4 regions of the Neobacillus sp. Soil_C_43 genome follow, and region 3 is predicted to be linked to each of the others. Evidence: riboswitches for the same ligand, from Rfam matches in the RefSeq annotation. Region 3 holds a riboswitch; each other region holds the start of a gene.
What was found. A riboswitch is a leader RNA that binds a small molecule or an ion and turns the genes downstream of it on or off. The one in region 3 is predicted to bind cyclic di-GMP.

Region 1 (8,512 bases), on a different contig from region 3:
CCACTTTCTTCTGACTTACCTTTTCTTCCTCAATAGATAAGTAATGCTGCATTCGAATTTGCAATGTATTTTCTGAGCGAAAAAACAATCTGAGTATCAACCAAAAGAATAAAATGGATGTTAATAAAAAGAAGAGTATGAGCAGGGATATCATTTTCGCCACTCCTCATGATGATCGATAAACACTGAAGCTGGAATATGAATACCAGAAGCCTCCAGCTTCTCATAAAATTTCGGTCTAACACCCGTTGGAACAAGCCTTCCAATGATTTTTCCTTCAGGGTTCAAGCCTTCTTGTTGAAAGGTAAAAATATCTTGAAGGACAATGATATCGCCTTCCATTCCTTGTACTTCTGTTATGTTAGTAATTTTTCTCGAGCCATCTTTTAAACGAGATTGTTGGATTATAACGTCAATAGCACCTGCTATTTGTTCCCTAATTGCTTTAACAGGCAGGTCCACACCAGCTAATAGAACCATTGTTTCAAGTCTGGAAATCATATCCCTTGGGCTATTTGAGTGTCCTGTAGCTAGTGACCCATCATGACCCGTATTCATGGCTTGGAGCATATCTAGGGCCTCTCCACCACGAACCTCACCAATAATGACTCTGTCAGGCCTCATCCTTAATGAGTTCCTAACAAGGTCACGAATGGAGATTGAGCCTTTTCCTTCAATATTAGGCGGACGGGATTCTAATGATACCACATGCTCTTGTCCTAGTTGAATTTCGGCTGCATCCTCAATTGTGACGATTCTTTCATCATCGGGAATAAAATTGGACAAGACATTGAGTGTCGTTGTTTTACCTGAACCTGTTCCACCACTTACAAAAATATTTAGCCTTGCTTTTACGCATGCATCAAGGAAAATTGCCATTTCCTCTGTAACTGTTCCGAAGTTGATTAAGTCTTCAATCTGGTAAGGGTCCTTTGAGAACTTACGAATCGTAATCGTTGGTCCATTTAAAGCTAAAGGGGGAATGATGGCATTTACACGAGAGCCATCTGGAAGTCTGGCATCCACCATTGGTGAGCTTTCATCAATTCTTCGACCGAGTGGAGCAACAATTTTTTCGATTACACTCATCACATGTTCATTATCACGAAATTGTACCGGTGTTAGAACTAGCTTCCCTTTCCGCTCACAATACACTTGATTAGGCCCATTTACCATTACCTCGGAAACGTCCTCATCCAAAAGAAGTGGATTTATAGGACCAAATCCAGTTAAATCATTGATTAGTTCACTAACCACTTTTTTTCTATCAATCTGACCACGGAAATCCTCGTCATCTTTAATAATTTCTACAGCCATACCATCTAGTTGTGGAATGATTTCTTCAATTTCCTGTTCTTTTAACTCATGTAATATCTTTTTATGGAGAACATTCTTTAGCTCCTGGTTTTTGTCTAGTTGACGAACCTTTACGTTCTCTTTTTTACTTTCTTTCTTCGTCTCTTTGGATTTTTGCTCCTTAAAGACTTGTCTAACCTCTAACATTGGTGAAGGCGTCGGACTTTCAAGCGTAATATCTATTAATTTTGGTTCTTTAACGAATTGATTGTTGTTCTTTTCTTGGATTCGATTTAATAGACCCATTCAATCAACCCCCTTACGATCGTTTCTTAGAAAACCATTTGGATATTGGATGACTTTTTTTCGTTTTCTGAGTAATTACGCTATTTACGCTTGATAACGACTCTGCCATCTTAAATACGCCTTTTGCGACATCAGATTTCGCATGTTTGATTACAAACGGAACACCAAGATTAATGGATTGCGAACAAATCTGAAAGTCATTAGGAATATATATTGGGTTTTCTGCAGCCAATATTTTTGCTGCATCTTCTGCATTTATAACACTTTCCATATTTGCTCTATTTATAATGATTCTTACCCTGTCTTTAAGACCAAGGATGTCGAGCGTTTCTAAGAAAAGCTTGGTGTTTTTTAATGATGCCATTTCCAAGTTTGTTACCACCAAGATTTGATCCGCCTTTTCAATAAAACGTATGGATTGTTCATTTAAGCCCACTGGTGTATCCACCACAACATAATCATGACCAGTTAAAAGAAGATCTACTATTTTATTGGCTGCTTCATTTGTAACCAAGTCCGCAAATTCCGGCCTTTCTGGTGCAGACAGGACGTTCACTCCACTGCTATGAACGGCCAAATAATTGCTGAGGCTATGCTCATCAATAGATCCGATTCCTTCTAAAACTTCTTTAACAGTAAGAGAAAATTTTAAATCCATCGCTAAGTTTACATCGCCAAATTGAAAATCCCCATCCAATACAGAAACCGAAACATTTTTCTTCCTTAGTGCTACCGCTAAATTTACAGTTAGTGTGGTACGACCAATCCCGCCTTTTGCACTGCAAACAGCAATCATTTTACCACGCTGTGGATTCATATTTTGTTCTGCAGTTTGCATATTATCGTGGCTTGTCATGAATCGTCACCTTCCATTACTTATTGATTTGCCTTTGTATTCGTAGCTTCATCCATTAACGGCCGTTTATTTAGAATGAAGTGAATCTTTCCTTCTTCTGAAGCATTGACTAGCTTTAGCGCATCCACGGGTTTTAGTTCTAATGTTACCGAGCTGTATTCCGTATACGGCTCCTTCGTTTGTTCAGGTGTCTGCATTTTTCTTCCCACAGCTAAAACCCTTGCTTTTTCCAGCAATAAATCTGATTGTGTTATAGAGTTACCTGCAGCATCTTTAGCTACTTTTGTAAGAATAACATCCACTTCATCCTCAGGCTCTATTAAATTCGAGACCGATTGGTTAATGTTTACCCCTACAGTTACAGCACGATACCCTTCCATGACTTTCCTTGATACGTAAACCCCTTCTTCTTTCTCCGATCCAAGTCGATGTGATAGTATGGGCTCCCCTTTTTCAATCATGGCTATTGCTAGTTTTCCTTCTGCATCCGTCACAGACTTTATCGTTTGTGGAAGTACATCTTTCGCCGGTTTTTGTACCACTTCTAATTTGTCTGTCGCAATTTTTTCATTTTTATCTATTTTTTCTTTTGCCACTACCACGTTGGTCATCTCGACCGTAGAAACCTTTTGTGTATTCATCTGCTTCGTATATTGAAAAAACAAAAATGTTGTAATCATTCCCATCACAAGTGATAGCAGTAATACCATTTTCGCCTTCATTTCGCTTCACCTACTCCGTTAATCGTATACTGTATGCTCCCCGGTCCAGAGCACCCACATCAAACGTCCCTGCTCCAGCCCTTTTTATAAAAACTCCTTTTATAGAGGTATCTGTCGAACTCATAGGATCCGTAATATAAAAATAGGCAAAACCAGTGATTTTTATCTGTTTTAATTGATTTGTATCAAAGCCATAAGGTTTATAAACCGGTATAAGCAGAATTCTAGAACAACTACGTAAACTGTAATCACCTGGCGGCTGTGTGCAGCCATTTACCCGTTCATTTATTGCAGATCTTGTACTTCCTGCAATATTCCCTGTTTGCGTGTCAACAACATCGCCTAGTTTTAGAAGTTCCGAATATCCGTATCTTAAATTTTGCTCATAGGTTTTTGCCCCAGGTCCACTAAGTGCCAAGACACCAAAATTTCCTGATGAAACTCCTGATGAGTCTACTTTCAATTGGTACGTTTTGTTATATTCTAGGACAACACTTTCGTCAATCCCTAATGGAGCGGCCCCTACTGCTTTTCCTATCGCTCCTAAGCCTGCTGTAGCTTTGGCTGTGACGTCTGTTTTTTCGAAACCAAATAATTTCATAAATGTCAGGTTAACTGACTTTGTTAACCGTATGGTAACTTTACTCCCCATGTTAATATCTAAATTTGTTAACGTACTAGCAGCTTTATGAGAGTCTAAGATGTATTGAACCGTATTGCTAACCTTTTGTTCTGTATTTGGCAGCTCCTGCGCCCCTGAGAGAACGGCTGCATTTGCAACCTTTTGTAACTTCGCTTTTTCCATATAAATTAGGCTTCCATCTATCGCCAGGCCTGCCATGCATAGAATTGTCATTAGTGAGATTGCACCTAGAATGAGAACATTCCCTTTTTCATCCCTCAGAAATTCATTAAAAAAGTTACGCATTTTTATCCCTCACTCTACGCGAATCGTTGAACTTGTTTCGATGGCAAAATCGGAGGGGAAGAACTTGGAAATCATAGGAGTTAAAAAAGTCATTGGATATTTTAGCTTGACCGTTACATAGTCACCTGAATGCCTGACTGTATCCGCTGGAGTGATTGTCACCTGTAATTTTGTCGTATCCCCTAAATGAATATATTGGTGGGCGAAAGTTGAAATGTCAGCATCCTTCTTCCCAAGACCTCCTTGCCTAACCGTTTCCTGCGCAGCCATCTGCAAATGCGCATAGGAATAGATCACTCTACCAAAATCAAGGATTCCCACTAAAATTAATAGAAAAATAGGAACGATAAGCGCTGTTTCCACCAACGATTGGCCCCGCTCATCCTTTTTCATAGAGAGAATACTCCTGGAAAATAAGCTTGATAGATGGCACCTGCAGCGATGGCTACTCCGTAAGGAAGAGTTGTTTTCATGGAATTACTATCTTCTATTAGCGAAAGCCTCATGCCATGTCGTACGCCATGAATCATGTACAGGAATCTCTTTAACAATCCTTTACGATAAAGGAGAAAAATGATGGCCATGATTCCACCCGCTAGAGCCATATATAAAGATGCCATTAAAACAAAACTAATCCCCTTTAACCCACCAATGACAGCAAGTAGTTTGACATCTCCTGCCCCCATTCCTCCAAGTAGATAGGGAATAAATAATATTCCTAAACCAACAGCTGTGCCAAGAAATGCTTCCGTTAATCCGTGCCATCCTCCGTTAATGGTGTGAAAAAACAATGCTATGATTAAAAAAGGAAATAAGACCGCATTATAAATCTTCCGTTCCTTGATGTCTGTAATAACACATATAGATAAAAGAATGATTAATAAATAATTACTCCACACCTTGAGTCTCTCCTCTCCTAAAGGATTTCATCTTTTTGAAAGAAAATAGCCTCACGTTTTGAGAGAACGCAAGGCTATGTAGAACATCAAGCTTAGAAATATATTAATTAGTGCCGCCAGTTGTATCAGCGGCGTCTGCTCCTGCGCCTGCAATAGCATCTTTAGCATTATTAAATAAAGTTTCAATTTGACCACGCATTGCGATCAAAACTGCCACTACTCCAACCGCAATAAGTCCTAACACCAAACCATACTCAGTCATACCTTGTCCTTGTTCTTCTGTAAATAAAGCTTTCATTTTTTTCATCATTTGTAAAAACCCCTTTTCAATTTATAGTTAAATAGTTTCCAATTTTTGTTTCCGTTTTTTGAATCATGCCTGCTGGCAATTCTAATACTGACTTTGCTCTTTTGTGATACTTTCCTACTGTTGCAGGCTTTACCGTTTCGTCCAGGCCTACAATTTCAAAATCTTCACTTAAGTAAAGGACATCGATGGAATAATTCATGAAGAATGTGTGAATGGATTGGCAGGGTTGGATTAACAAGCCGTGTCCTGCTGGTAAACTTTTCGAAAACATCAGACCTTTTAATCTTTTAAAAAAGGTATCAGCTGTTGATAGATTGTTTGCCAGTTCCGCTCCGTTTGACAGATTCACGACTTTCACTTTTTTCACCTCCGAATAAAAGAAATAACCCCGCCTTTACCGAAAGGGGGGTTAGTAAAATAGACTGCTAAATAGACATAGGAAACCTATGAGTAAATAGTAGTGCTAATATGAAACACCCTGTTCTTTCGGTAACTGGCTGGCGTAGTGCAAAAGCACCTTAGCCCCTGTAGCTTTGCGTCACTGATTTTCATCAGCTTTGCCTTTATCGAGAATCAGTGTTTGTTTGTCCGACTGATCTCTTACTCACATAATAGAACTTTTTCCCCTTAGAGAATATCCTACTAAAATACTATTTTACATCGAAGTTTATAGGTGTTTTTACCTATTTTTCACTTATACCCTTATAAAATCGACATAAAATGCGTATATAATCCTCAATTTACCTCAGTTGCCAATTTTTTTAGGCGAATCATTCACCATACAATCGCCCAGACATATAATTTATAGATATCAATAAAAAAGGATGTTGATCATGCCAGCCATCGTTGGAGTTGCACAGGTTATTACCCTTGGAAGCAGTTCAGTTTTCCATATTGGCGATGTGTATAAAATTATGCCATTATCTACGGCCAAAACTTTCTCTGGAGCTGGCTCCTTTAATACAGGAGAGAGTTTACGTCTCAACAACAACATGAGTTCTACAAATACATCAGACCAAGATGGAATCGATCAACCAATTACCCTCAACGCTTAAAAAATGGGTGGTCTAAAATGAATTACTATATTCAGCAGTCAATTCAAATTAATTTTATACGAATTGGAAGTATTTCCAATTCTTCTGTTATGCAAATTGGAAGTGCTGGAATGATAAAACCTTCAGCATACCTATATAATACAGGGGGATTTACAGCCCCAGCTCCATCCCCCAAGCCAATTCAAGCTCTAGGAAGCTTAGTAGGTACACCCGCCGTTCCGTTACAGGCAGCTGTTAGAAAGCAAGACAATGCAAACTAAGACAAATAATACTTCCAGCTATCTTTTTGGGCTGTTCGAGACTATCTATAGTGAGGTGATTTCATGTATCAGGATTATTCTCAATACCTTCAATGGCTGCAAATGTATATTCAAGCACAGGAAAAGAGAATCGTTACCTTGGAGGCTACTGTTCAAAAAATGCAAGAAGAAATGAAGCAAATAAAGGAGAAGCAACCAATTCGAGTCGATAAAATTGAATATAAATTTGATCAATTGAAGGTAGAAACTCTTGAAGGAACATTAAACATCGGCCTTAATCCTTCTGACTTATCTGAAATTGAAGACTTTGCCGTTCAAAATCAGCAGATGAACGTCACGCCTCCACCGAAGGACCAAATGCAGCGATCCATGAAAATCGAAGAAGCGATTTACAGATATCTTGAGACAGATTTACCTTCAATAGTAGAATCCACCCAAAGAGAATTAAATGTTCCACCGAATGGATCTTATTTATCCTTTATCAAGCAAGATATAACGAAGCAACTTCCTAACCGGATTGAACATCATTTAAAAGCTAATCTACAAAATCAGCGGTCATCAGAAAATACAAATGGTGATGACTTAATCATCGAAGCAATCAAGCAGGAGATTAAAAATGGAGTAAATGTGTTTTTTACAAACCTGCCAGAACACGTGAAAGGGATGAAACCGGAATGAACTTTGAAGTCTATAACCGTGAGCTAATCGTCCAAAATATAAAAATTATTGGGGTAGCCAGCTCGTCATTAGTCTTGGTAGGCGATACGGAATCGATTCAATTAGCATCAACTTTTGATACACCTGCTGAATCCTTAATTATCGGTCCCTTTGTCCCACTGCAATCGGACGTGACTTGATTATGCTTGCCAGAACATCATGTGTCGATGCAATTAATATAGACATCGTCTCGTTTGCTTCTATCCTCCAACTAGGAGATTCCTGTATTATTAATGGATTTTCTAAAGCACTCGCTGTACAAAGGGAAACAGAGCAGTTTTATGGAAATGAAGGGGATCTTTTTTCCTATCCTGTCTATAGTGAGCCAATACCCTTCGAACCAGTAAACGAGGACCTTTTATTTTCTCAACATCACTTAAACCCAGTTATTAAGGTTCATAACATTGACATCATCGCTATTTCATCCTCCTCGCTCTTACATGTAGGTAACAGCAAAGATGTTTCAATGGAGGTACGGGTAAAGCATATCAGACAGCTTCTGCCTATTCCTAGAGAGGAAGATCAAGAACAAGGACAATGATCCACGCATAGGTTAAATATTATATGGAATCAGTCAATGAAAAGGATGTTTTAGATGCCAGCGATTATCGGTCCAGTACAAATTGTTAACGTGGGCGGGGGAATTGTGCAATTTGGGGATGCCTTATATATTTCACCGAAAAGCGGGTCCAAAACAAATGCCGGTTCAGGAGCATTTAATACTGGGGGATTCATTATAACTAATAATGGATTAAGCGGTACGAATGTTCTTGATACAAACCTTATCGACCAGCCTATAGCGGGTAATAATTAAAAAATGAGGATGACTCAATGTCAGCCTCATTTTTTAATTAACTTATTTATTAACCTTTAAGATATGGGCTCCATCAAAGAAAAATAAATATCTTTCTACAACATTTCTTTTCCAAATCTGTTCAATCGCCCTTGTATATAAATTAATTTGCAGCTTGTAACGCTCTTCAAGGATGGGACTTGCCTGTGAAAAACCACCTTTATACCTGTCTGTAATTCCATCTGATTTATAATCAATTAGTACCAAGCCATTTTCATCTTCAAGGATGCAATCAATAATTCCTTGTACAAAAACAGCTTCCTCTGAATCTTTCCAATTTGGATAAACTTCATTTGCAGGCAGTGAGAGT
Region 2 (4,915 bases), on a different contig from region 3:
AAAACCGGTCCTTAGAAGAGTTCTACGAGCCCCAAGAGGTAATGGAAATGGCGAACCGGTAACGTGGGTCATTCTCGTTCAATACAAATTAATAAAGCTAACAAAAAAAGCTGGTGGAAGTGAGCATCATACACTTTTCACCAGCTTTATTTTATTTCTCCCCCTGGAGACTCTCCTGTCGAGGCATCTTCTTGTTTGTCCGGTTTGCACATACGATCGAGTAGAAAACCAGCAAACACCATAAACGCAATCGGAATTGAATAATTTAAAACATGAATCACAGTCATAGCATCAAACACCACCTTTTATTTTGAATATTAATAATATTTAGTATATTTATATGTTGTTTATATTATATGTTATCTGTCACATTTTAGACAAATTTCATTAACATAAATCCTTGTTGTTCAGCCGTCCCTTCAAATAGCAAAATGTTTTTCTATTTTTTAACAGGATTTTCAAGATTCGTATCGTAATAGTTATATGAGTAGGGAATATTATGAAATTTTGACTTGCTTAACAAAGGACCTTAAGGAGTGGATGCTAACAATGAACAAACAGGAAGCAATCATTTTTGATATTCTCTGTATTGGTGGAGCGAATGTAGACCGTAAAATTCAGGCGCTTAAACAGTTGGAGTATGGAACATCAAACCCAGCCATAAGCTCATTGTCACGGGGCGGAGTCGCAAGAAATATAGCAGAAAACTCAGGCCGGATAGGTCTCAAAACATCTCTGTTTGCTTATGTTGGCTCAGATCCTGAAGGAGAATGGCTACTAGAAAACACTAAAGACTTTGTGGAAGTAAGTCCTACACAAATCATACAAGGAAAATCTACCGGCACTTATACTGCCGTACTTGATCCATTAGGTGAAATGGAAATCGCACTAGCTGACATGGCTATATATGATGAAGTGAAAGAATCCATTTTTGAAGATATATGGACGTATATTGAACAATCAAAAATGATTTTATTAGACACAAACTTTCCAAAAACCATCATTCAACAAGTAATTACTGACTGTAAAAACTTCATGAAGCCTATTTGTATTGCTACAGTTTCCGCTCCGAAAACAGAAAAGCTTCCAGCATCCCTTGAGGGTGTAACCTGGCTAGTGGCCAACCATAAAGAGGCAGAGGCGTTATCCAACCTAGAAATCAAATCAGAAGGTGACTTCTACCAAGCAGCTGAAGTCATTTTGAAAAAAGGTGTGGAGAAAGTAGTTATTACTCGAGGTGAGAAGGGATTAATTTATTATACAAAGGCTGGCGAAGCGGGGGCTTTACTACCTCCGACTGTTCCGATTGTAGATGTAACGGGGGCTGGCGACTCACTCATTGCCGGAATTTTATTTGGCTATCTTAAGGGGCTGAATACCGAAGATTCATGTAAAATTGGTCTTTCCTGTTCATTGATTACCATAAATTCAAATGAAACGGTAAATCCCAAATTAAACCAGCAAACCTTACTTGAAACGTATCAGAAATACTTCAGTAAAGGGGTCACCAAGCGATGAACCAAGAATACCTGTCCTTTTCTGAGGAAGTACTTAAAGCCAAAAGAAAAGGTAAGCCCATTGTTGCACTTGAATCGACGATTATTTCACATGGGATGCCGTACCCTCAGAATGTAGAGACTGCAAGAGAAGTAGAAGAAATTATCCGGCAGAATGGGGCTGTACCAGCTACCATTGCCATCATTAATGGGAAAATCAAGATTGGTTTATCTGAAGAGGATTTAGAATTTTTAGGCACTAGTAAGGAAATCATGAAAGCAAGCCGGCGGGACCTCCCCTACTTAATCGCAGCACAAAAACATGGGGCCACAACGGTAGCAGCGACCATGATTTGTGCACAAATGGGTGGTATTAACGTGTTTGTGACAGGTGGTATTGGCGGTGTTCACCGCGGGGCAGAAGTAACAATGGATATTTCAGCTGACTTACAGGAATTAGCAAAAACAAATGTAGCAGTCGTTTGTGCTGGAGCAAAATCAATTCTTGATTTAGGGTTAACGTTGGAGTATTTAGAAACCAACGGAGTGCCCGTCATTGGTTATCAAACAGAGATTCTGCCAGCTTTTTATACGAGAACAAGTCCATATAAAGTGAATTTCCGAGTGGATTCCCCAGAAGAAGCGTCAGCATTAATGAAGGCTAAATGGGATTTAGGGTTACAAGGTGGGATCGTCATTGCCAATCCGATACCAGAACCCTATGCTATGGATGAAACTGTAATCAATAAGGTTATAGAACTTGCTTTAAACGAGGCCAAAAGTAGGGACATACATGGTAAAGAGGTCACACCTTTTCTCTTAAGCAGAGTAAAAGAGCTAACAGAAGGGTCAAGCCTAGAAGCAAATATTGCACTAGTGAAACATAATGCCAAAATAGGTGCTCTTATAGCAGCAGTAAAAGGCGATAAATAAGCATACATTTTAAAGGGAGGATTTGACCTAATTTCCTTCCTTTTTTAATTTCCTCTCCTAAAAATGGTAGTAAAAGGAATTTTTTGTAGAAAAATAGGATAATTTGTGTATAAAAATAGTTCGAAAATTATAAAAAAAAGACAAAAAACAACAACCTATTATAAAAGGACTAGATATAATGAACATATCATTTAGTATTAAGTCATTTTACCTAAACAAATAGTAGAAAAATGAAAAAATGTAATACTTAAGTTGCAGTCGAAACAGAAAAGGGCAAACCTGTTGAAAAGTAGGGACGCAAAGCCGAGGATCTAAGGCAGGCATTTCATGCTATGATGGCCGGGTTACCTGGAATACTATGTGTATTTTAGGGGGAGAAAAAATGATAATTGCAGAGAGAGACGTGGATGTAATTGATCAGGAATGGATGGCGCTCATATTAGAAGCAAAGGAACTTGGCTTATCTATTACAGATGTTCGTGAATTCCTTCTCCAAGATGGTCAAAAGAACTAACTTGGTACATATTAAAAAAGCATTCTACAGAAGAGGTTTCTTTTGTAGAATGCTTTTCTTCTTTATAGAAAAAAATTATTCGTTACTACTATTTTGATTTATTCTCCACTTATTAAATTCCAGGAAGTCACGAAATTGCTCTTTTGAAACACCAGATCCCATTGCTTCTTTAACTAAATTCATCCATTCACTGTCTAACTCATCCTTATTAATTTGCTCATGGATAAAATGTTCAACGGGTAAATTTAATACGGCTGCAATTTTCTCAAGAAATTGTATAGATGGATTTTTTTGCAGGTTTCTTTCAAGAGAGCTTAAATAAGACTTAGCGACGCCAGCTTGCTCTGCAAGTTCGGAAAGAGACATCCTCTTTTCTAAGCGAAATTTTTTTACGCGGTCACCAATCATTCCATTCACACACCTATTAAACATATTTATATGTTAATTCTACCAAAAAGAATGAAAAAGTACCATATTAAGAACAAAGGAATATGACAAAATAGTGAATATAATAAAATGATTATCCAAAAAAGCCCAATAATAACAAGTTCTTTTGAAAAATTGGCGGATTCGAGTTACTATTAATAGTGTTTCCAAAAGAGAATATAGTTTAATGCGAACCGTAAAGCATACTATACATAAAAATATTCAAAAAGGCAGGGAAAAGAATGATTGTCCTGAAATCACAACGTGAAATTGAAGCGATGAAAAAGGCTGGAGAAATCCTTGCGGCCTGTCATAAAGAAATTGCTAAATTAATTAAGCCAGGTGTAACTACTTGGGAAATTGACCAGTTTGTCAATAAATTCTTAAGCGAACACAAGGCCACACCCGAGCAAAAGGGATATAAAGGCTATGAATATGCAACATGCGCAAGTATCAATGATGAAATATGTCATGGCTTTCCAAGAAAAGAGCCCTTAAAAGAAGGAGATATTGTTACGATTGATATGGTAGTCAATTATAATGGTGCCTTAGCTGATTCTGCGTGGTCTTATGCGGTAGGAAATATTTCGAAAGAAACAGAGCATTTATTAAAAGTGACAAAGGAAGCATTATATAAAGGTATTGAGCAAGCGGTTGTAGGCAATCGAATCGGTGATATTGGTCATGCGATCCAAACCTATGTGGAAAGTGAAGGTTTATCGGTTGTAAGAGACTTTATTGGACACGGCATTGGTGCTGTGATTCATGAGAAACCGGATGTTCCTCATTATGGGCTGCCAGGAAAAGGGGCAAGAATTAAAGAGGGAATGGTCTTTACGATTGAGCCGATGGTAAATATCGGTCACTATCAAACGAAGATGGATACAAATGGCTGGACCGCCAGAACTGTAGACGGGAAATATTCAGCACAATATGAGCACACACTTGCCGTTTCTAAGAATGGCCCTGTCATCTTAACAGAGCAAAAATAAATGAGGTTGACTCCAAGGAGTCAACCTCTATTTATTATTTTTTTCGCAGACTTCCTAATTCTTCTACTAAAGCCTGCATTTCATTCGGACTGAAGGAGTTCTTTTTTTGTACCATTTCATAAATCTCTTTTAATTCTTCGTACATTTCTTCATCAAAGTGAGAAGGTTTAATAGCCCCTAGGTTTAATACCCTAAGCTTTTCTTTTATTTGTTCAATCATATATTCCACGTTTTCAATCGATTTTTCTGATAGATTCATTTCGGTCACCCTTTCCGAATTCATATATCTCATCTTTTCATGTTAAAAATGATCTGTCAATATAATCTTCTCTTAAATTCACACGATTAATCTCGTAAAAGAATGGGTATAAAAGAGTACGCGGACTTGCATAGGAAACAGAGATAACGCAAAATAAACGTAGGGAATCTTTGGCATTATTTTTTGAAAAAGATGAATGATAATAACTAGGATTAAGGAGAGTTTAAGATGACAAAGAAGAATCAATTTTGGAGGGGCATGCTGATCGGTGCAATCGCCGGTGGTGCCATAAGTT
Region 3 (8,512 bases):
GGACCCTTACTCATGGTTGTCGTATCGGTTTTCCTCTGCCGTATTTACGGAAGCGGTAATCGTCGCTGTCATTGGATTCTTTGTATTGAGGAGTGTCTTAATCTGGCTGTACCAACAAGGATATACGAGTTCAACGGCACTCGGCATCATGGGAAGCGCTCCACTCATCATCATTTCATTTATTCTACCATTTCTAAAAATGCATATTGGAGGGGACTTCTTTGCCCATGACGCAGCGTTCACAGATAGTCATGTTGTGACGGGTGGCGATCATGTGGTACCAAACGGAGGCCATTCCTCCGATCCGGCCATAGCGAATGGATCAAATCTACAACATGTACAAGCCCATGTAAGGACCGCACCGGATGGGGATCCTACGAACAACTTATCCTATCATGGTCCGGATGCTAAGCCACCAAATATGCAAGACTTGGTTCAAGTCCATGACTATGTGAGAACGGCTCCTGACGGTATTGTAACCAATAACCTGTCTTACAACGGTGGGCAGAATATACCGGCAACCCCCTCAAATGTCCATGGAACGGAGGCAGAGGTTATTTTCCCTACTGTATTAGGTAAAGGCGGTACAGCAAGCAATCCTAGTAAAATAAATAAAGACCAGTTGAATAAAGTAACAGAAATTACTCAATCAAACCCTTCAGGACAAACGACTGTTGACCGGTTAGTCAGCCGGTTAACACATCCTAGTGAGGATAAAAACACCAATCAGCAACATTGATTAATCATGCATAAAATCAATCTTCGTCAGAATGGAAGAATTCTATCAAAATGAAAAATTGAGATCCTATTGGAGGATTCAATGTATGAAAATTTGTAAACAATGCGGGTCCCCGATGAAAGAAGATGCTTGGGAAGAAATCCATATGATGGACGATCATATGATAGTAGATTCGTTTCTAGCATGGGTCTGCGAAAAGCAGTGCGGGTATTATGAAAAGATGAATGGAGACAGACAAGATGCAAACTAATGTAAGCAGCATAAAGATTGTCGGCCAGGAAGGGTCTGATCGATATCTTTTGAGTTTAGGAAATGATCAAGTCAGTATCCTTTATTTAAAGGAAAAAGTCCTTTCCGCCCCGATGCACATAGAATCTTTTTATAGCCATGGGTCCTGGAAGGAGTATCAAGGGAATCTAGATTTAAACAATCTTCTTCCTCTACTTCAGGTGGAGGTAGCTCTTGGCGGCTCATTGATGCCTTTCAGTGAGCTATACAGTAGTGAAGAAGAGTCTAAGTGTGTAGTGTTCAGACAAAATGATGCAGACCGAAAACTTCTGTACCAAGAAATTCTACAAGGCAGACTTAGGCAAGGCTGGGGCTATTCTGACCGCTTTTCTTTATTTCAAGGACAGCAAAGCTTTATTCAAAGCTATCAAAACGGGAAAACAGATTTGGCTGGAACGGCTCAAAAACATTGGAATGTGTTATCTAGAATGTTATTCATTAAGGAAGGTGACACCATTGTCATTCCTAAGCAACCTGATTCCCAGCACTTCCTGATTGTGAAAGCCAAGCGTGCACCAAATTCCCATTCCTGTTATGAGTTCAGCCAGCCTTTGGAACCAACAAATGATTACCGTCATGTTGTCTATATTGATCCTGACCATATCCAAAAGGTCCATTATGATTCCCCTCTTACACCCTTAATTGTGAAGAGGCTGCTTAAATCGATCGCCTATTCAAGCCCAGTGAATATGGTTCGAAACCAAGAGTTTAAACAAGCCATTGTAGAGGTGTTTTCATCCAATGAAAAAGAAGAACTTGAAAAAGCCCATCCGCTGCACGATAAGCTGCTAACGATTGAGAACAAGCTGTATACGGAGTGGGTAAAAACGGTTCGAAACCTAACACCTAGTGATTTTGAAAAGCTAGTCAAGAAATGCATGAAAGATAACGGGTTCACCATTCTTAAATCGAATAGTTATGACCGAAAAGGCGGAGATATCGATTTACTATGTTCAAAGGACATTCCTGTGGAAACACCATTTGAACTTAAATCTATTATTCTCACTTATTGTATTCAAATTAAAAAGCACGAAAATTTAACAGGTTCTACCGGGGTCCACCAATTGGTAAGCATGGAAAAGAACTTAATCCTTGATGAAGCTCATGTGGTTCAAAAAATCCTGATTTCCCTTGCTGACGGGTTCACGGAAGAATGCAAGGAAATGGCAGCCGACAATCGAGTAGAATTGATTAATGGGGTTGACTTTGCCCAAATTTATTTTAAAAGTATCTAAGTTACTCTTTTAAGAAAGTCTACAGGGCAGGTTCTGGTGGACCCTCTCAAAAGGGCCATCAGGACCACGATTTTGGCTTTCTCTGTGTAGAATAGGAGTGATAATACAATAGGAGTGATATATGAAGGTAACAGTGGAATTTACGAAAATTAGATTAACTGAATCTGTAGGGTGAAGATTCCCTACTCCTACCACATTTATATCATGTACTTTCTAAATTTAGAGTCGACCCCTCTAAGTCAGATGTAAAATTCTCCAGGATAATCTAAGGAAATCGTTTGTTTGCTACCTCTTTTTCCGTCTATGGCATATTCGGATAGTTCAAAAGCTATAAAATACAAAACTCGTCACATTCCCCTATATGCTATACTATTCAAACGTTTAATTAATAAAGGGCTAAGAGTATATAAAATAAGAGTCTTTCCTGTTTAACCATCAAAAAGTATGTCGAAAATTGGTGGTTTCATTTTTGAAAAGGAACTTATGGGAGTAAAACATATGGAGACATTTCTTTAATTTGGGATGTCTTTTTCTTATTGATATGGGGTGAGCTTAGTCGAAGTAGAAAAACTTCAAAATTTCGCTATTGGACCAAAATGCGAAGTATATTAACTATATCACTTGATATTTTGCTATATACTCATCAAGCTGTTGACTAATTGCTATTGTTTTTTCACTTGCAAGTCCCTCTTTTATCCCAACTTGAATCATTTCTTTTCGTAAGGACTTGATTATTAATAATAAGTTACTCTTTTTATCATAAATTGGCATTGTTAACATAAAAATGGCTCCTATTTACAAATATTCACTAGAAAAAATATAACAAAAAATAGAAGTACGGACAACCAATTTAACAAAAAAGACACAATTTGTTTAAATATAACATCGAGGTCGTAATTCGAAACAATTGTGCAATTGAAATTTGAAAATAAATACCGAGATTCAATTTGTTGGACATATTGTTTGGTAACAGGAAATGAGCGATATTTTTCAATATGGTATCGAATTTGATATGAATAAAACAGAAAAAACGGAACTGACAGGCTTGATAAATAATTTCTCCAATGAGCTTCGAAATAACCCGAAACACCCTAACTGCCAATTTGTTCAAGAAGACAAAATGACCTATTTAAATATTAATCTTTAAGGGGACAGTCCCCCGCTGCTGTAAAGCAGTGGGGGACTGTCCCCTTTATTCAAATTATTTTGTTTGCATAAATGCAAACACTTTCCACCCATCATCTTGTTTTATTGTATAAAAATGAGTTTCTTGCTTTGAACCATCTTTTAGTTCTAGAGTAACAGGTACTCGAACAACTTTTTCTTTAAGCCGCTCATCTAAAAGCCCGGCATCTTCTAAGTCCTTTTCACTTATATCTCCCATATCAATTTCATCATAAAAATCAGCTAATAAATCATCAAAAGTTTCCTCTTTATTTATTTCATATCCATCCAAAGCTTCATCGCTAAGATAACGGAAATCTAATGGAAAATTTGATGCCCTTTCATAAATAGGACTTAATTTTGCGTTTAGCTCCATAAACTCCTTATTATCTTCAGAAACCATATATTCTTCTTCCCCATCTTGATTGTCTTTATATGACTCTATAAAGTTACGAACTGCTGCAGAAGGTGTATCCTTACCACCGCTAAAATACAAAACAAAAATAATGACAATTAAACCAACAATACCTCCAATAAATAATAGTTTTTTGTTTTCCATAATCTTCTCCACTATCCCATCATCCTTTTATATTGATGGGGACAGTCCCCCGCTGCGTTAAAGCGCCGGGGGACTGTCCCCTTATTTAGGTCTCCTTACTCAGGCACCCATTCCGTATCAAAGCCTTGATCATCTTTATAGACCTTAAAATCCCCTGAATTCACGAAAAGCCTGAAATCTCCTGACTCGTCGTCTCTTGTGCAGTAAAAGGCATAATAGGTTTGACCATTGGTATCTAAATCCCCATCATATGCAACAATGCTAGCAATCCCTACAATCTTCTCATTTACAATCGCCATTGCCTTGTTAAGCGCTGCATTCTTCTCATCTTCATCCGTCGAATCCGGCTCCATCACAATAGGCTGCTCCTGCTCCACAACTTCATTGACAGGTGACTCCCTTTGAAAGTTCGCTTTCATTTCAAGCCCCGAAACAAAGTCTTCCACATACCGTTGGAAGTCAGAGTTCCTATCAAATTCTAGGATATCCGGGTGATCGTTGACCAGTTCAGCCACTACAGCTAGCATCGCTAAACGAGTAGCAATCTCCTCCTCCCTCCACGATTCATCTTCCTTGTCCCCTTTTTCATACTTCTCTCGATACCAGTTGATTTCATCAATAATAGTACAAACCTGTCCATGAAAATAGAGATCTTTACTCGTATTTGGGATCACTGTCCGAAAACCTTCCAACTCATCTTCCAGTTTATCCATCGCCGTAATGGGATCCTTTTTCACCTGAGTGATCGAATTATACCGTTTCTCAAAATCCTTATATAACTTAAGATAGCCTTTATGTGAAACCTCCTCTTCAGCGTTTCTAAGGCTATAAATAAGATCGTGACTGGATATAATCTGTGGCTTTTCCTCCCTAGTATACGGTGTGGTATTAAAGGTAGGATCGATGTGATTCACCATCTCAATCACATCCTTAGGAAACGCATCTTCCGGATCCTCATAAACACTCCATGTTCTCATGGCCTCCACAATATCTGTATTGACCCTGACCATATCTTCCTGCTTGGTACACCCCACTACTAAGCTTAAAAGCAACACAGCGACACTGCACCCTTTTACAAACTTCCTCACTTGCTATTCCCCCAAAGTTGTCATTCTTCTCTATCTAAATCTAGCTTATTTTAAAGTAATCGAATCAAATGGTGCACCAGAAGACGCTCCATCACTTCGATGAACAAAAAGTGTGTGGTCTCCAATTGTGTAATATAACGTGTACGAGGAATCCGTTTCGCTCATTCCTTCCTCATCTGGTTTGCCTAATGTTTGAATCATTTCATCATACGATAGATGAATAGGTAGATTAAGAGTATACACCGGAGAGTCAGGATAATCCTCATAATCATAATCCACACCTAACCCGCAATGACAGTTCTTATATAGAAGCACACGCCCACCTTCTGCATCTCCTATCCCATCAGGCGTACCTATGACATTCTCAATCGCCGGTCCAATAGGATCACCAATCGAAACCTCAATCCCCTTGATTCGACCTTGCTTAGCAAGCTTCAAAAAGTCGGACCCCATCACCTTTTTGTTATTTGCTTTACTATCTTCCATACTAAAATCAACCGCTTCGGTTTCAGCCGTACCCTGAGAGGAAGCCTCGCCTTGATTCTCATCCTTAAACCCATTCTCTAAAAAACTATAAATAGCCGCATTATGAAACTCATAGGAATCATCCAATAAATACTTCCATTTACCATCCTCTAAATGGAAAAACCACTCAAACTTGAACTCTTCCGGCTCATCCAATCCCTCATAGTTCTCCTTATAATAACTGCCTTTAACTCTAATTAATTCCTCATGCATCTCTGGAGAAAGAACATTATCCTCCTCATCGATATGTAAATCATCCGTAATTTCTTTTATCGTATAAGAGACCATGTTTCCTTCGGACTGTGCAAACTGCTCGCTGATATCTTCCAGCGTTTCTCCTTGCTGTTTATAGAACTCGGAATAGCTTGCCGAAATCACCTCTGCATCCTGATCCTTTAAAGCCTGTACATAAGCTAGAGCCGCCTCATAGGCATCCGGTTTCCACGTGAGTCCTTCTTGTTCATCCGTAGCGAAGAATTTCCATCCTCCTTTTTCCTTATGAAACCAAATCTTCTCACCAGCCCATTTGACATCCGATTCTTCATACGGAGAGTAATCCTCTCGTGTTTCCCCCTTTGAATCAAAAAACAAAGACACGAGATAATATTTCTCCTCTTTATTCGTTTTCGATGTTTCTCTAGGTAACCGGTCTCTCACTCCTATAACGCTTATCTTATAACCTTTGAAAGTAAGAGTGGATTGGTCTATGTCCGATGCAAAGTCATCCTGAGTGATACCCGCCTCTTTAAATACATTCGATACCATATCAAACGCCTTTTGATAGTCTTTGCTTTGGATAGCCTTCACATAGGAAACTGCTTGTCTGGCTACCTCCTTTTCCGTCGACGATAGATTCGGATTCATATCATCCCCGACTGCCTTCTGAGTAGAATGAGAGCACGCTGTTAACATCAATAATAGGATCACTGCCCCCAGCCATCTGTTTAATCTCACAACCATAATCCCCCTAAACTTGTAAAACTTTGTATCTCTTTATTTTTTCGGAAAAAAGCACCAATTGTTTAGGCACAAAACCATAGGGGACGACGGTTCTCCTGGCTCATACACTCCCCTTGGCAACCCAGAAAAAGGGCAAAAAAAAAGAGCCCACAGGCCCTATGAATGATAACTATTGTTACTTGTCTTTCCGCATCTGATACATTTGCTTGTGTAATAACTGTACTTGTGTCGTCTACGTAAGAAACAGAGAATGGATTTAATCTTCAAATAGATCTACTCCTTTGAATTATTAAACCCGGCAGCCCAGCCATCATAGATTACCTTAGACCTGTGACTTTGCGTCCCTACTTTTCAGTAGGTTTGCCTTTATCAGATTAGACTTCATTATAATTAAATATACCATTTTCTAGTATATTCTGAAAACACTAACAATTCGACGTGTATTGACGTGTATCGACAGGTACAAAACCAAAGGGACGGTTCTCCTGGCTCTAACCAAGACCACATGGATCATCCCTATCAACCTATCTTTCGTCATTTTTTTATCATTTTTCTATAGGCTATACTAATTAATCGTTTGGTTAAAACGAGCATAAACACAATAGTTTGCCTATTTCACATCACATCAGGCATAAAAAATTGTCGGCCAACTTTCCGCGAGTTCCCACCCTATTCCACAAAATAGTAGTTATTTCTCACTGATCGACTTCTTTCATTCTTCCTCCCCTATATCCGATACTAATCAAACGATTAGTTAATAAAAGGGGAAAACCTTGAAAATAGTGGGGTCTTGCTTAGAATTCTTAAAAAAAAATGTCGACTACTGTCTCTTAGTTTTCTATTTCCTTTTATAAAAATGAACTCAAAGTGGTAATGGTAACAATTTTTAAGCAAGGACCGGGAATGGTCACTATTGCTTATCCACTCTCGATGCCCTAGATAAGAATTTACCTAAAGCGCATCACTAATACTTACGTTTATTTCATCCCTTTTGAAATTATATTTTAAACCAAAAAACCACCAGAACCGTCCCCTTGGTTCCCTGGTCCCGAGTAAAAAAATAAGGGTGAGCCAAAAATGGCACACCCAAGCATAAACTATTAATTTCCCTTACCTTTATTGCCCTTACCAGGATCTTCTTTTTCTTTTTCTTTTTCTTTATCTTTATCTTTATCTTTATCTTCTTTTTCTTCAGCCTTAGCTTCTTCTTTTTGTTTTTCTTCGGCTTTTTTAGCTTCTTCTTTTTGTTTTTCTTCAGCTTTTTTGGCTTCTTCCTTTTGCTTTTCTTCCGCTTTTTTCGCTGCTTCTTGTTGCTTTTCTTCAGCCTTTTTCGTTGCTTCTTGTTGTTTTTCTTGTGCCTGCTTTACAGCTTCAGTTTGTTTATCTTCCACTTTTTTAACCGCCGCTGTTTCTTGCCCTTTTTTAGCTTCCTCTTTACCAGCTTCTTCTGTCTCTTCAGCTGCCTCCGTACTTACTTCCTCAACGTCGCCAGCTACTTCTTCTTCAACCTTATCCTTTTTCTTGCCTAATTCCTCCTGAAGCTTTTTCTTCTCACGATCAGCCTTCTCAGCAGAAATGCTTCCATCAGTTAATTTTCCTTCAATATCACTCATTTTTTCAGCAAACTTAGAATCTAACTCTTCAAGCCTGCTCATCTTCTTTTGAAGTTTTTCGAAAGTCTTTTGAACGTTTTTCATGATCGCTTGTTGAGCTTTTGGATTTTCAACCTTTTCTAAAGCGAGTAATAGCGCATCTATGTTATTAGCAAGCTTACTTTCTACTACATCTGTATCCTTTTGTTCAGTAGTACCTTCCGTTTCCTCTGAAGACTCTGTAGAATCTGGTAAATTTTCACCAGCAAGCTCCTGCGTGGCAATCGCATCTTTTAAAAGCTGTTCTGCTTCTTCAGTTTTTCCTTCTGCTAGTAGAACATTTGCTTCTTTAATACGTTCAG
Region 4 (8,512 bases), on a different contig from region 3:
ACTAACATAATGAAGGATACGGGTGGCATGAAGGTCGTATTGCTTATGTGTTTAGGAATGTTTGTTTGTATGCTAGATTCAACGATTATGAATATTACACTTCCTGCTATTCAGGATAGTTTGCATACCTCATTGGAAACAAGCTCATGGATGTTGAATGTCTACACTATGACCATTGCTGTTTTAGCCATACCGATGGCAAGGTTTGCTGAAATGTTTGGCAGAAATAAATTTTTTATCGTTGGATTATTTGTTTTTGGGTTAGGTTCCGCACTGTGTGGTTTAGCGACTAATGGTGACTACTTAATCGCAGCACGGCTTATTCAAAGCTTTGGGGCTGCGATCTTAATTCCTTGCAGCATGGTGATAGGTATTGCTGCGATGCCTTTGGAAAAAAGAACGCTGCCCTTAACCTTACTAGGTGCCACACAGGGGTTAGCTACGGCACTCGGTCCGACTGTTGGAGGAATTATTACTGAAAAGCTTAGCTGGCATTGGGTTTTTTATGTGAATGTTCCTATTTGTCTCCTGGCCATTGGTGGTACGTTCTTCATCCTAACAATTAAAAATGAGGGCCGTGTCAAATCAAAGATCGACTGGTTTGGATTACTCTTCTCTGTTTCATCCATTTTCCCTTTGAACCTTGTGTTGATTAAGGGAAATACATGGGGATGGGACAGCACGCAAGCACTTGGTTGCTATGTAATAACGCTCATTTCTATCGTCCTTTTCATCATTGCAGAGAAAAAGTCTAAAGCTCCAATGGTTAACTTAAATCTTTTTAAAGACCGATTGTTTACCGGCTCAGTTGTAACAGTGACAACAGGCTTTATCTTCCTTATCGGTGTAATGGTCCTACTACCTCAATTTTTAACTAACTTCCAGCATAAGACAGAACTTCAAGCCGCATTACTTGTTACTCCTGTATCTGCCGCCATCTTTGTATTTTCCCAAATTGCAGGTTTACTAACGAAGAAAATCGGATTCACGATTCCGGTCATGTTCGGTTTTGCCATGATGGGCGTCGCTTACTACTTGTTACACAACTTAAATATTCATAGTACATCAGGCCAAATTATTTTATTGTGCAGTTTGCTTGGTTTTGGCTTTAGTTTTGTTATTTCCTCAGCTACGATTGCAAGTACATCCTCTTTTGAAGGCGAAATGCTGACAGCTTCGCAAAGTGTATTTTCGATGTTAAGACAGGTTGGAGTAGTTTTAGCTGTAGCGATTTTTGTTGCAGGTCTAACCACTACTATTCATGATAAGAAACAGGATGTTGTTCATTTTGCTGCCAAAAAACTAGATAAACTTGATGTACCACAATCTGCAAAAGAGAAAATTTTTAGCGAAACAAAAAAATCAATTACTGCTGAAAAGCATAATCACAAAGCAAAACAAACTATAATCTCCAAAGCTGAACGTCAACAGTTGATCAATTCATATGTAGAAAAGGCGCTTTCCTCCATACCAGAAGAACAGAGAGAAGAAGCTAAAGAAATGGTTTATAAGCAAGTGGAAAAGCAGGTAGACGAGGAAATTAATCGTAAAGGAAAATTAGTTAAGACCTATAGGGTGCAGGTGGGTGAATATGCTCTTAAAACCATATCCTCAAGCTTTGCTGACCTATATCGAACCAGTATTCCGTTTGTTCTTTTATGCTGTTTAACAGGATTTATTTTTAAAGAAAAAAGGAGAAAAAAATCATTCTCCAGCGTTACACTCCATACGAATGAATAGTGTAGATAGTCCTATATATGCCTGCGTTGTAGATATAACGAAGGTTTTGTTTTTAATTGTCGAAATAGAGGAAATAGTATTTTTTTTCAGTAAAAAATGGTGTTTTTTGTGGTAATATATACCTCCAGCAATTATAATGGCTGTGAATACATTTTCCTAAAAGGCAACCTATTTGAAAAGATAAGGACGCAAAGCTATAGGGGCTAAAGTAATCGCACTATGCCAGCCAGCTGCAATATGATCTTCCGTCCGATTCTTTAACTCCATGATAGCCAGTAGGGAACTAAAAAATGGAGGGAAAAACATGTTGAAAAAAGTATTCGCTATTTCACTTTCTGTCCTATTAATGTCAACATTTGGGACAAGTGTATTTGCGGCAGAACCAACCAGTGCTGAGTATGACAAGGCCATTGCTTCCATCGAAAAAACTAACCAAGAGATTGAAGATAAAATTGCAAAAGCAGTTACTGATGCAGATTCGCTAGAGGCACAGTACATAAGAGATATTCAAAAGATAGAGGAAGGCGACACAGTCGTAAAATTAAAAGATCAGAGAAACAAACTGCAACAGGATTTAGAAAAAACCAATGATGCAAACAAGGTAGAAAAATTAAGTAAAGAGCTCGCAGATATTGATAGCAAATTAGAAAAAGAAACAGCTAGAATCAAAGAGAAAATAGAATCTATAAACGAAGATATAAAAAGTTTGCAGCTTTTTAGCCCGGAAAATGAAAAAGACCAAAAAATACTAAAAGATAAGCTTGATAGACTTAATAAACAGCTTGATAAAAAATTAGAAAAATATATTAATAGAACTGAAAAATTTACTAACGACCTCGATAAACTAATTACTGATTTATATAATTCAACATTGAAAATGTCTACTGATGCAATCAATAAAGCAGCTGAAAAGGGCATCCAAGCAGAAGCTACCTGGGTACTTGTGGAGTTAGGTGGAAGGTGGGTTTGGATTGATCCGATTCGTGTAGGCTGTTAAATTCCGGAGGATGTGTTATGGAAGGACTTTACCTAGGTACTAATGGTAAATATATTGAGAAAGCCAACTTAGATTCAGCCCGGTTTAGTCTGTTAGCTAAAGGAGATGGTGCAGAAATCATCTTCCAGACCATTAACAAGGGGAAAACTTTTTATCTCTATCCTAGTGATAATCCTAATACACTAGAGTTCTTCTATGTAATTGAAGGTGAATGTTTATATGAGACAAAAGATAGTAATATTCATATTAAATCAGGTGAGTACTTCTACATACAAAGGCTAAAGGAGCCTGCATACTTTTTAACAAAGACTGATATTAAATTACTTTGGTTTACCACCCAACCAGCTTTTCATTATGTTAGTAAAAGTATTGAAGAGTTGACTAAAGTAGTGAAACAAGTAGAGGAAAAAGACCAATACACTTATAGTCATAGTATTCGGGTACAAGAATATTCCTTAAGGATTGCAAAGGAACTACAGCTTTCTAAAGATGTTGTGGAGAATCTTTATTCTGCATGTGTGTTCCATGACATAGGAAAAATCCACGTCCCAGAAGAAATTCTAAATAAGCCAGGCAAACTGACACCTGAAGAATTTGATATCCTAAAGAAGCATCCAGCAGATGGCTGTGAAATGTTGAAGTCCACGTATTACTCTCATGTTGGAGAAATTATTTTACAGCATCATGAACGCTTAGATGGTTCGGGATATCCCAATGGACTAAAAGGTAACCAAATCTTACTGGAAGCACAAATCATCGGAATTACTGATACATTTGATGCTATGACATCAGATCGCATTTACAGGAAAGGGATGGACCCTTCACTTGCAATATCTGAAATAAAGAAATTATCAGGCCGTCATTACGATGCATCCCTTGTTGATGCATTTGAAAAAGTATTAATTATGGATGGGAAACTCCAAGTAAAAGACCTAAAACAAGTCCCTTAGTAACATGGGACTTTTTTTTATTTTGAAGGGAGTGGGAGGATGGAAGCTTTAAAAGCAGTAAATCTAGGCATCAGATTCATATTAGAAATAGCAGTACTTGTGATCATTGGATATTGGGGATTCCATGTAACTCATAGTACCTCATTAAAGATGGTATTAGGAATTGGAACTCCTTTTGTTGCAGCTGTTTTATGGGGCCTGTTCGGTGCACCTAAAGCCCCATACACATTAGCTGGCTTGCCATTTTTTATGTTAGAGATAGTCATATTCGGACTTCCAGTAATTATTCTATTCTATTTAGATAAACATACATTAGGCTTTATTTATGGAATCGTAGCAGCTATTAATATGGTATTAATGAAAATCTGGGATCAATAGGTTTCTAGCTACACCTGTCATTAAAGGCAGGTGTATTTTTATGTCATAAATTGTCGTTTCATTTTTCTGATAATTCAATTGACTAACTATAGGAAATGTAGTAATTTATATATAACAATATATAACGTTATATAAAGTTGTATGTTGTATATAAGTTAAACACACTATCAGGGAGGCAATATAATGACGACAGAATTAGTAGTTGACGTTAAAAATCAAGTGCAACAGGCTTTAGCAGAGGTGGAAAAAAGAAATATCTCGAACGTATTCTTTGTAGCTTGTGGTGGGTCCTCTGCTCTTATGTATCCAAGCAAATATGTAATTGATCGTGAGGCAAAAAACCTTGATGCCCATCTGTTTAGTTCAAATGAGTTTATCTATCGGAATCATGCTAAACTGGGAAGCAATTCTTTGGTTATTCTGTGCTCACATTCTGGCACAACGCCAGAGACAGTAGAAGCAGCAAAATTTGCAAGATCCAAAGGTGCATTGGCTGTTTCTTTAACAAATGTGGAAGACTCGCCATTAGCACAAGCATCAGATACAGTTTTAAAATACCAATGGGGTGATGGGGCTAATGCTTTCACAACCAACTATTCGGTATTATATCAACTAGTATTTGGTGTGTTAAAAGTGGTTGAAAATAACGAAAAAGCTAGTATAGTAGAAGAAAGTCTTGAGAATTTACAAAATGTTTACGAAAAAGCTGCTGCACTTTATCAAAAGAAGGCAGAAGATTTTGGCAAACAATATAAAGATGAAAAAATTATTTATACAATGGCGAGTGGCGCAAACTATGGTGTTGCCTACTCTTATGCGATTTGTATCCTAATGGAAATGCAATGGGTGCATTCACATTCAATTCACGCGGGTGAATATTTCCATGGACCGTTTGAAATTATTGATGAAGAAACACCATTCATAATCCTGCTTGGTTTAGATGAGACTAGACATTTAGAAGAAAGAGCACTTGCTTTCTCTGAGCGTTACGGTAAGAAATTAGTTGTCCTTGATGCGAAAGACTTTGATTTTACAGGTGTAGCTAAAGAAGTACAAGGTTACATTGCTCCATTGGTTCTAAACTATGTTTTAAGAAAATATGCAGACCAGTTGGCAGAGGCGCGTAATCATCCGTTATCAAAAAGAAGATATATGTGGACAGTTGAATACTAAAACAACCTTAAATAGCGAATATCACTGCATTAATCATAGAAACTGATTCCTTTCTGGAGGGGAACCATAATGAAGAAGTTATTAATAGTGAGTATTATTTCTATCCTTTTTCTATCCTTTTTTTCCGGTTGTTCAAAGAGTTCAAGTTCATCTAATGGAAAAGAGGTAGTAGAGCTAAAATTCTTCCATCGCTGGCCTAACCAACCTAAGAAGCAATATTTTGAAAAGGCAGTAAAAGAGTTCGAGAAAACTCATCCAAATATAAAAATTAAAACTGAAGCCGTTTTGAATGATTCTTATAAAGAAAAAATTCGTGTTGTTCTAGGTTCTAGCACCCCTCCAGATGTCTTTTTCTCATGGAGCGGAGAATTCGCATATAACTTCGTACGCCAAGGACAAACACTAGATTTATCTAAGTATGTGGAAGAGGATAAAGCATGGTCTGACCAAATTATCGCCTCTCAATATAATGCCTTTACCTTAGATAATAAAATTTATGGGATTCCCTGGTCTACAGATGGTAAAGCGTTCTTTTACAATAAGAAAATATTCAAGGATTTAAATATTGAAGTTCCTACAACATGGTCCGAGCTAATTAATGTCTCTAAAAAGATTAAAGCCGCAGGCCTTACTCCAATTACTTTTGGAAGTAAAGCTCCATGGACCATTTCCCATTATATTGGAACATTAAATCAGTTGATGGTACCGCAGGATGTTATTAATAAAGATTATGATTCTAATAATCCTGAAGGTGATTTCTCACATCCAGGCTATGTAAAGGCACTGGAGAAATTTATGGAACTTGAGCCATACTTTAATAAAGGAGTTAACTCTGTAGACCATGAATATTCACGTGAGCTATTTAATAGTGGAAAAGCAGCAATCGGCTTCTTCCAATTAGCAGAAATAGGACTTATTGAACCGTCATTAAAAGAAAATTTGGGTGTCTTTAATGTACCTGGGGTCGAAGGTGGAGAAGGAAATGCAAATTCTATCACTGCTGCTCCAGAAGGGATCATGATATCTTCTAAAACAAAACATCCAAAAGAAGCTATGGAATTTGTTAAATTCTTAACTTCAAAGGAAAAAGGGATAGAACAATTAAAAGAAGTAAGTGAATACAGTGCGGTTAAAGGTACAACAACAGAAGCGAATGCATCTAAGCTTCAACAGGATGCCATTAATCTGATTGTTAATGCCGAGCAAACTTACTTATGGTTTGATACAGCTGTAGATATTAAAATTGTGGATGCGTATTTAAACGGGGCACAGCAAATGTTGGATGGTAAGAAAAGTCCAGAAGAAGTAATGAAAGATGTAAGAGAAGCAGCAAAAGAAGTGAAGGCGTCCGCGAAAAAATAGGAAAACGGAAAGGTGGTTGCAACTTGGCCACCTTTTTTCCAAAGTTACGCCTTTTAAAAAAAGGGGAGTTATTATGCAAAATACAAACAAGTGGTTACCATACCTATATATTGCACCTTGCTTAATCTTTTTGGCCCTTTTTGTTTATTATCCGATTGTTGAAAACTTATTTTATAGTTTCTATGAATTTTCTGCCTTTTCAGCCGAAAAGACATTTGTTGGCTTCGAAAATTTCTTTAATCTTTTCAAAGATGAAGTTTTTTATATAGCACTAAAAAATAACCTTTGGTATGCAGTGATCTCTATTATCTTTCAAGTGTTTGGAGGGCTAATTTTAGCAGCAATACTAGAAGATACGATAACAAGATTCATCAGTGGCCTATTCAGAACGGTATTTTTCCTTCCAGTTGTCATTTCAATGACTGTCATCGCTTTGCTTTTTACCTTTGTTTATAATCCAGATATCGGGATATTAAATGGTTTATTAAAAATGTTAGGTCTTGAGGATTTAACCAGAGCCTGGCTAGGAGAATCTGAAACTGCCATTTTCGCTGTTATTGCTGTTTCGCAGTGGCAAAGTATTGGATATATTATGATGCTTTTTATTGTAGCAATTCAAAATATCCCTCAAGAATTGTACGAGGCTGCAGAAATCGATGGAGCAGGTAAAATCCGTAAATTCTTTTCAATTACGGTACCACAAGTAAAGGAAATGTTCTTTGTTACCACACTAATTACCTTAACTGGTGCCTTCACTGTATTTAATGAGCCGTATATTCTGACTGGTGGTGGACCTGGTAATGCTAGTGAAGTTTTAGGTACATTGCTTTATCACTCCGCTTTTGGGAAAGACCAAATGGGGTACGCCTCTGCAGTGGCAACGGTGATTTTATTAATTACCTTAATTGTTTCCTTAGTACAATTGAAATTATTTAAAACAGGAAAGGATGTTTAGAGTGGAGACTAGTAAAGTAATGGGCTACCAACCTTCGATTTCATATAAATCGAAATTTAGGAAACAAAAAAGCGTAATTAGAAGTCTACCAATCTTTACAATCCTTATTTTGTATTTTGTGATTATAGCCTATCCTCTTTTTTGGATGGTAATCAACTCCTTTAAGTCCACTCCAGAAATATTCTCAAGCAGCTGGGCATTGCCAAAGGAATGGTTGTTCTCCAATTATACTGAGGCATGGGACACTGGTATTTCTGGTTATTTTCTTAATAGTTTAATTGTAACTGCTACTACCTGCTTTATCACAGTATTAGTTAGTGCACTTGGTGCATTCAGTTTAGCTAGATTTGAATTTAAAGGAAAGAATCTGTTACTGGTTTTTTGTATGGGCGGAATGATGCTCTCTCCACAAGTTAGTTTAGTCCCGCTATATAAGCTCATTCAATTATTAGGTATTCATGATACGTATTTTGCCATGATTTTTCCTTATGTTGCCTATCGAATTCCAATCACGATCCTACTAATAAGGGCTGCTTTTCTTGAAGTACCAAAGGAATTGGAAGAATCCGCTTTTCTAGATGGCTGCAGTACGTGGACTATATTTTTAAAAATTCTCGTTCCTTTAAATAAACCAATCTTACTAACAGCGGTAGTATTAACTGCATATTATACTTGGAATGAGTTTATGTTCGCGTTAATCTTTGTTGATTCAGATGCATTAAAAACAATACCGGCTGGTTTAATGCAGTTTAGAGATGCCCTTCAAACAAATTGGGGAGTTCTTATGGCAGGTTTAATGATTTCAGCCCTACCGATTATACTCTTATTTATTTTCATGCAAAAGTATTTTATTAGGGGTTTATCATCCGGAAGTGTTAAAGGATAAAAAGGAGTGAGAAATGATGAAAATTATTGGAATAGGTGATAGTGTTGTTGATGTTTATCAGGATCGAAATG

Region 1: linked by a shared signal. The riboswitch ahead of AC3A54_RS09120 (DUF192 domain-containing protein) and the one ahead of AC3A54_RS19480 (hypothetical protein) in region 3 are both predicted to bind cyclic di-GMP.
Region 2: linked by a shared signal. The riboswitch ahead of AC3A54_RS15860 (anti-repressor SinI family protein) and the one ahead of AC3A54_RS19480 (hypothetical protein) in region 3 are both predicted to bind cyclic di-GMP.
Region 4: linked by a shared signal. The riboswitch ahead of AC3A54_RS20675 (zinc ribbon domain-containing protein) and the one ahead of AC3A54_RS19480 (hypothetical protein) in region 3 are both predicted to bind cyclic di-GMP.

The regions. Positions count from the first base shown of each region.
Region 1 is NZ_JBDGJV010000005.1:62,839-71,350, forward strand. Features, by position in the region: gene AC3A54_RS09080 (type II secretion system F family protein) at 1-154, opposite strand, end outside; gene AC3A54_RS09085 (TadA family conjugal transfer-associated ATPase) at 151-1,602, opposite strand; gene AC3A54_RS09090 (CpaE/TadZ family protein) at 1,616-2,458, opposite strand; gene cpaB (Flp pilus assembly protein CpaB) at 2,479-3,180, opposite strand; gene AC3A54_RS09100 (pilus assembly protein TadG-related protein) at 3,191-4,108, opposite strand; gene AC3A54_RS09105 (TadE/TadG family type IV pilus assembly protein) at 4,118-4,501, opposite strand; gene AC3A54_RS09110 (A24 family peptidase) at 4,498-5,007, opposite strand; gene AC3A54_RS09115 (Flp family type IVb pilin) at 5,111-5,317, opposite strand; gene AC3A54_RS09120 (DUF192 domain-containing protein) at 5,334-5,675, opposite strand; cyclic di-GMP riboswitch class I at 5,803-5,889, opposite strand; gene AC3A54_RS09125 (spore germination protein) at 6,151-6,372, shown strand; gene AC3A54_RS09130 (spore germination protein GerPB) at 6,390-6,632, shown strand; gene gerPC (spore germination protein GerPC) at 6,696-7,310, shown strand; gene AC3A54_RS09140 (spore gernimation protein GerPD) at 7,307-7,489, shown strand; gene AC3A54_RS09145 (spore germination protein GerPE) at 7,492-7,890, shown strand; gene AC3A54_RS09150 (spore germination protein) at 7,945-8,163, shown strand; gene addA (helicase-exonuclease AddAB subunit AddA) at 8,206-8,512, opposite strand, start outside.
Region 2 is NZ_JBDGJV010000011.1:167,294-172,208, reverse strand. Features, by position in the region: gene AC3A54_RS15875 (hypothetical protein) at 147-287, opposite strand; gene AC3A54_RS15870 (carbohydrate kinase family protein) at 550-1,518, shown strand; gene AC3A54_RS15865 (pseudouridine-5'-phosphate glycosidase) at 1,515-2,429, shown strand; cyclic di-GMP riboswitch class I at 2,692-2,781, shown strand; gene AC3A54_RS15860 (anti-repressor SinI family protein) at 2,812-2,943, shown strand; gene AC3A54_RS15855 (helix-turn-helix domain-containing protein) at 3,019-3,351, opposite strand; gene map (type I methionyl aminopeptidase) at 3,612-4,361, shown strand; gene AC3A54_RS15845 (DUF1128 domain-containing protein) at 4,396-4,620, opposite strand; gene AC3A54_RS15840 (YtxH domain-containing protein) at 4,849-4,915, shown strand, end outside.
Region 3 is NZ_JBDGJV010000016.1:88,657-97,168, reverse strand. Features, by position in the region: gene AC3A54_RS19515 (hypothetical protein) at 1-739, shown strand, start outside; gene AC3A54_RS19510 (hypothetical protein) at 825-989, shown strand; gene AC3A54_RS19505 (restriction endonuclease) at 979-2,262, shown strand; gene AC3A54_RS19500 (aspartyl-phosphate phosphatase Spo0E family protein) at 2,875-3,042, opposite strand; gene AC3A54_RS19495 (hypothetical protein) at 3,239-3,409, shown strand; gene AC3A54_RS19490 (hypothetical protein) at 3,464-3,997, opposite strand; gene AC3A54_RS19485 (hypothetical protein) at 4,081-5,073, opposite strand; gene AC3A54_RS19480 (hypothetical protein) at 5,119-6,552, opposite strand; cyclic di-GMP riboswitch class I at 6,853-6,933, opposite strand; gene AC3A54_RS19475 (DUF5667 domain-containing protein) at 7,659-8,512, opposite strand, start outside.
Region 4 is NZ_JBDGJV010000018.1:68,109-76,620, forward strand. Features, by position in the region: gene AC3A54_RS20665 (PadR family transcriptional regulator) at 1-5, shown strand, start outside; gene AC3A54_RS20670 (DHA2 family efflux MFS transporter permease subunit) at 10-1,740, shown strand; cyclic di-GMP riboswitch class I at 1,893-1,978, shown strand; gene AC3A54_RS20675 (zinc ribbon domain-containing protein) at 2,045-2,737, shown strand; gene AC3A54_RS20680 (HD-GYP domain-containing protein) at 2,755-3,687, shown strand; gene AC3A54_RS20685 (YrdB family protein) at 3,727-4,065, shown strand; gene AC3A54_RS20690 (SIS domain-containing protein) at 4,249-5,238, shown strand; gene AC3A54_RS20695 (ABC transporter substrate-binding protein) at 5,308-6,600, shown strand; gene AC3A54_RS20700 (carbohydrate ABC transporter permease) at 6,674-7,555, shown strand; gene AC3A54_RS20705 (carbohydrate ABC transporter permease) at 7,575-8,441, shown strand; gene AC3A54_RS20710 (PfkB family carbohydrate kinase) at 8,455-8,512, shown strand, end outside.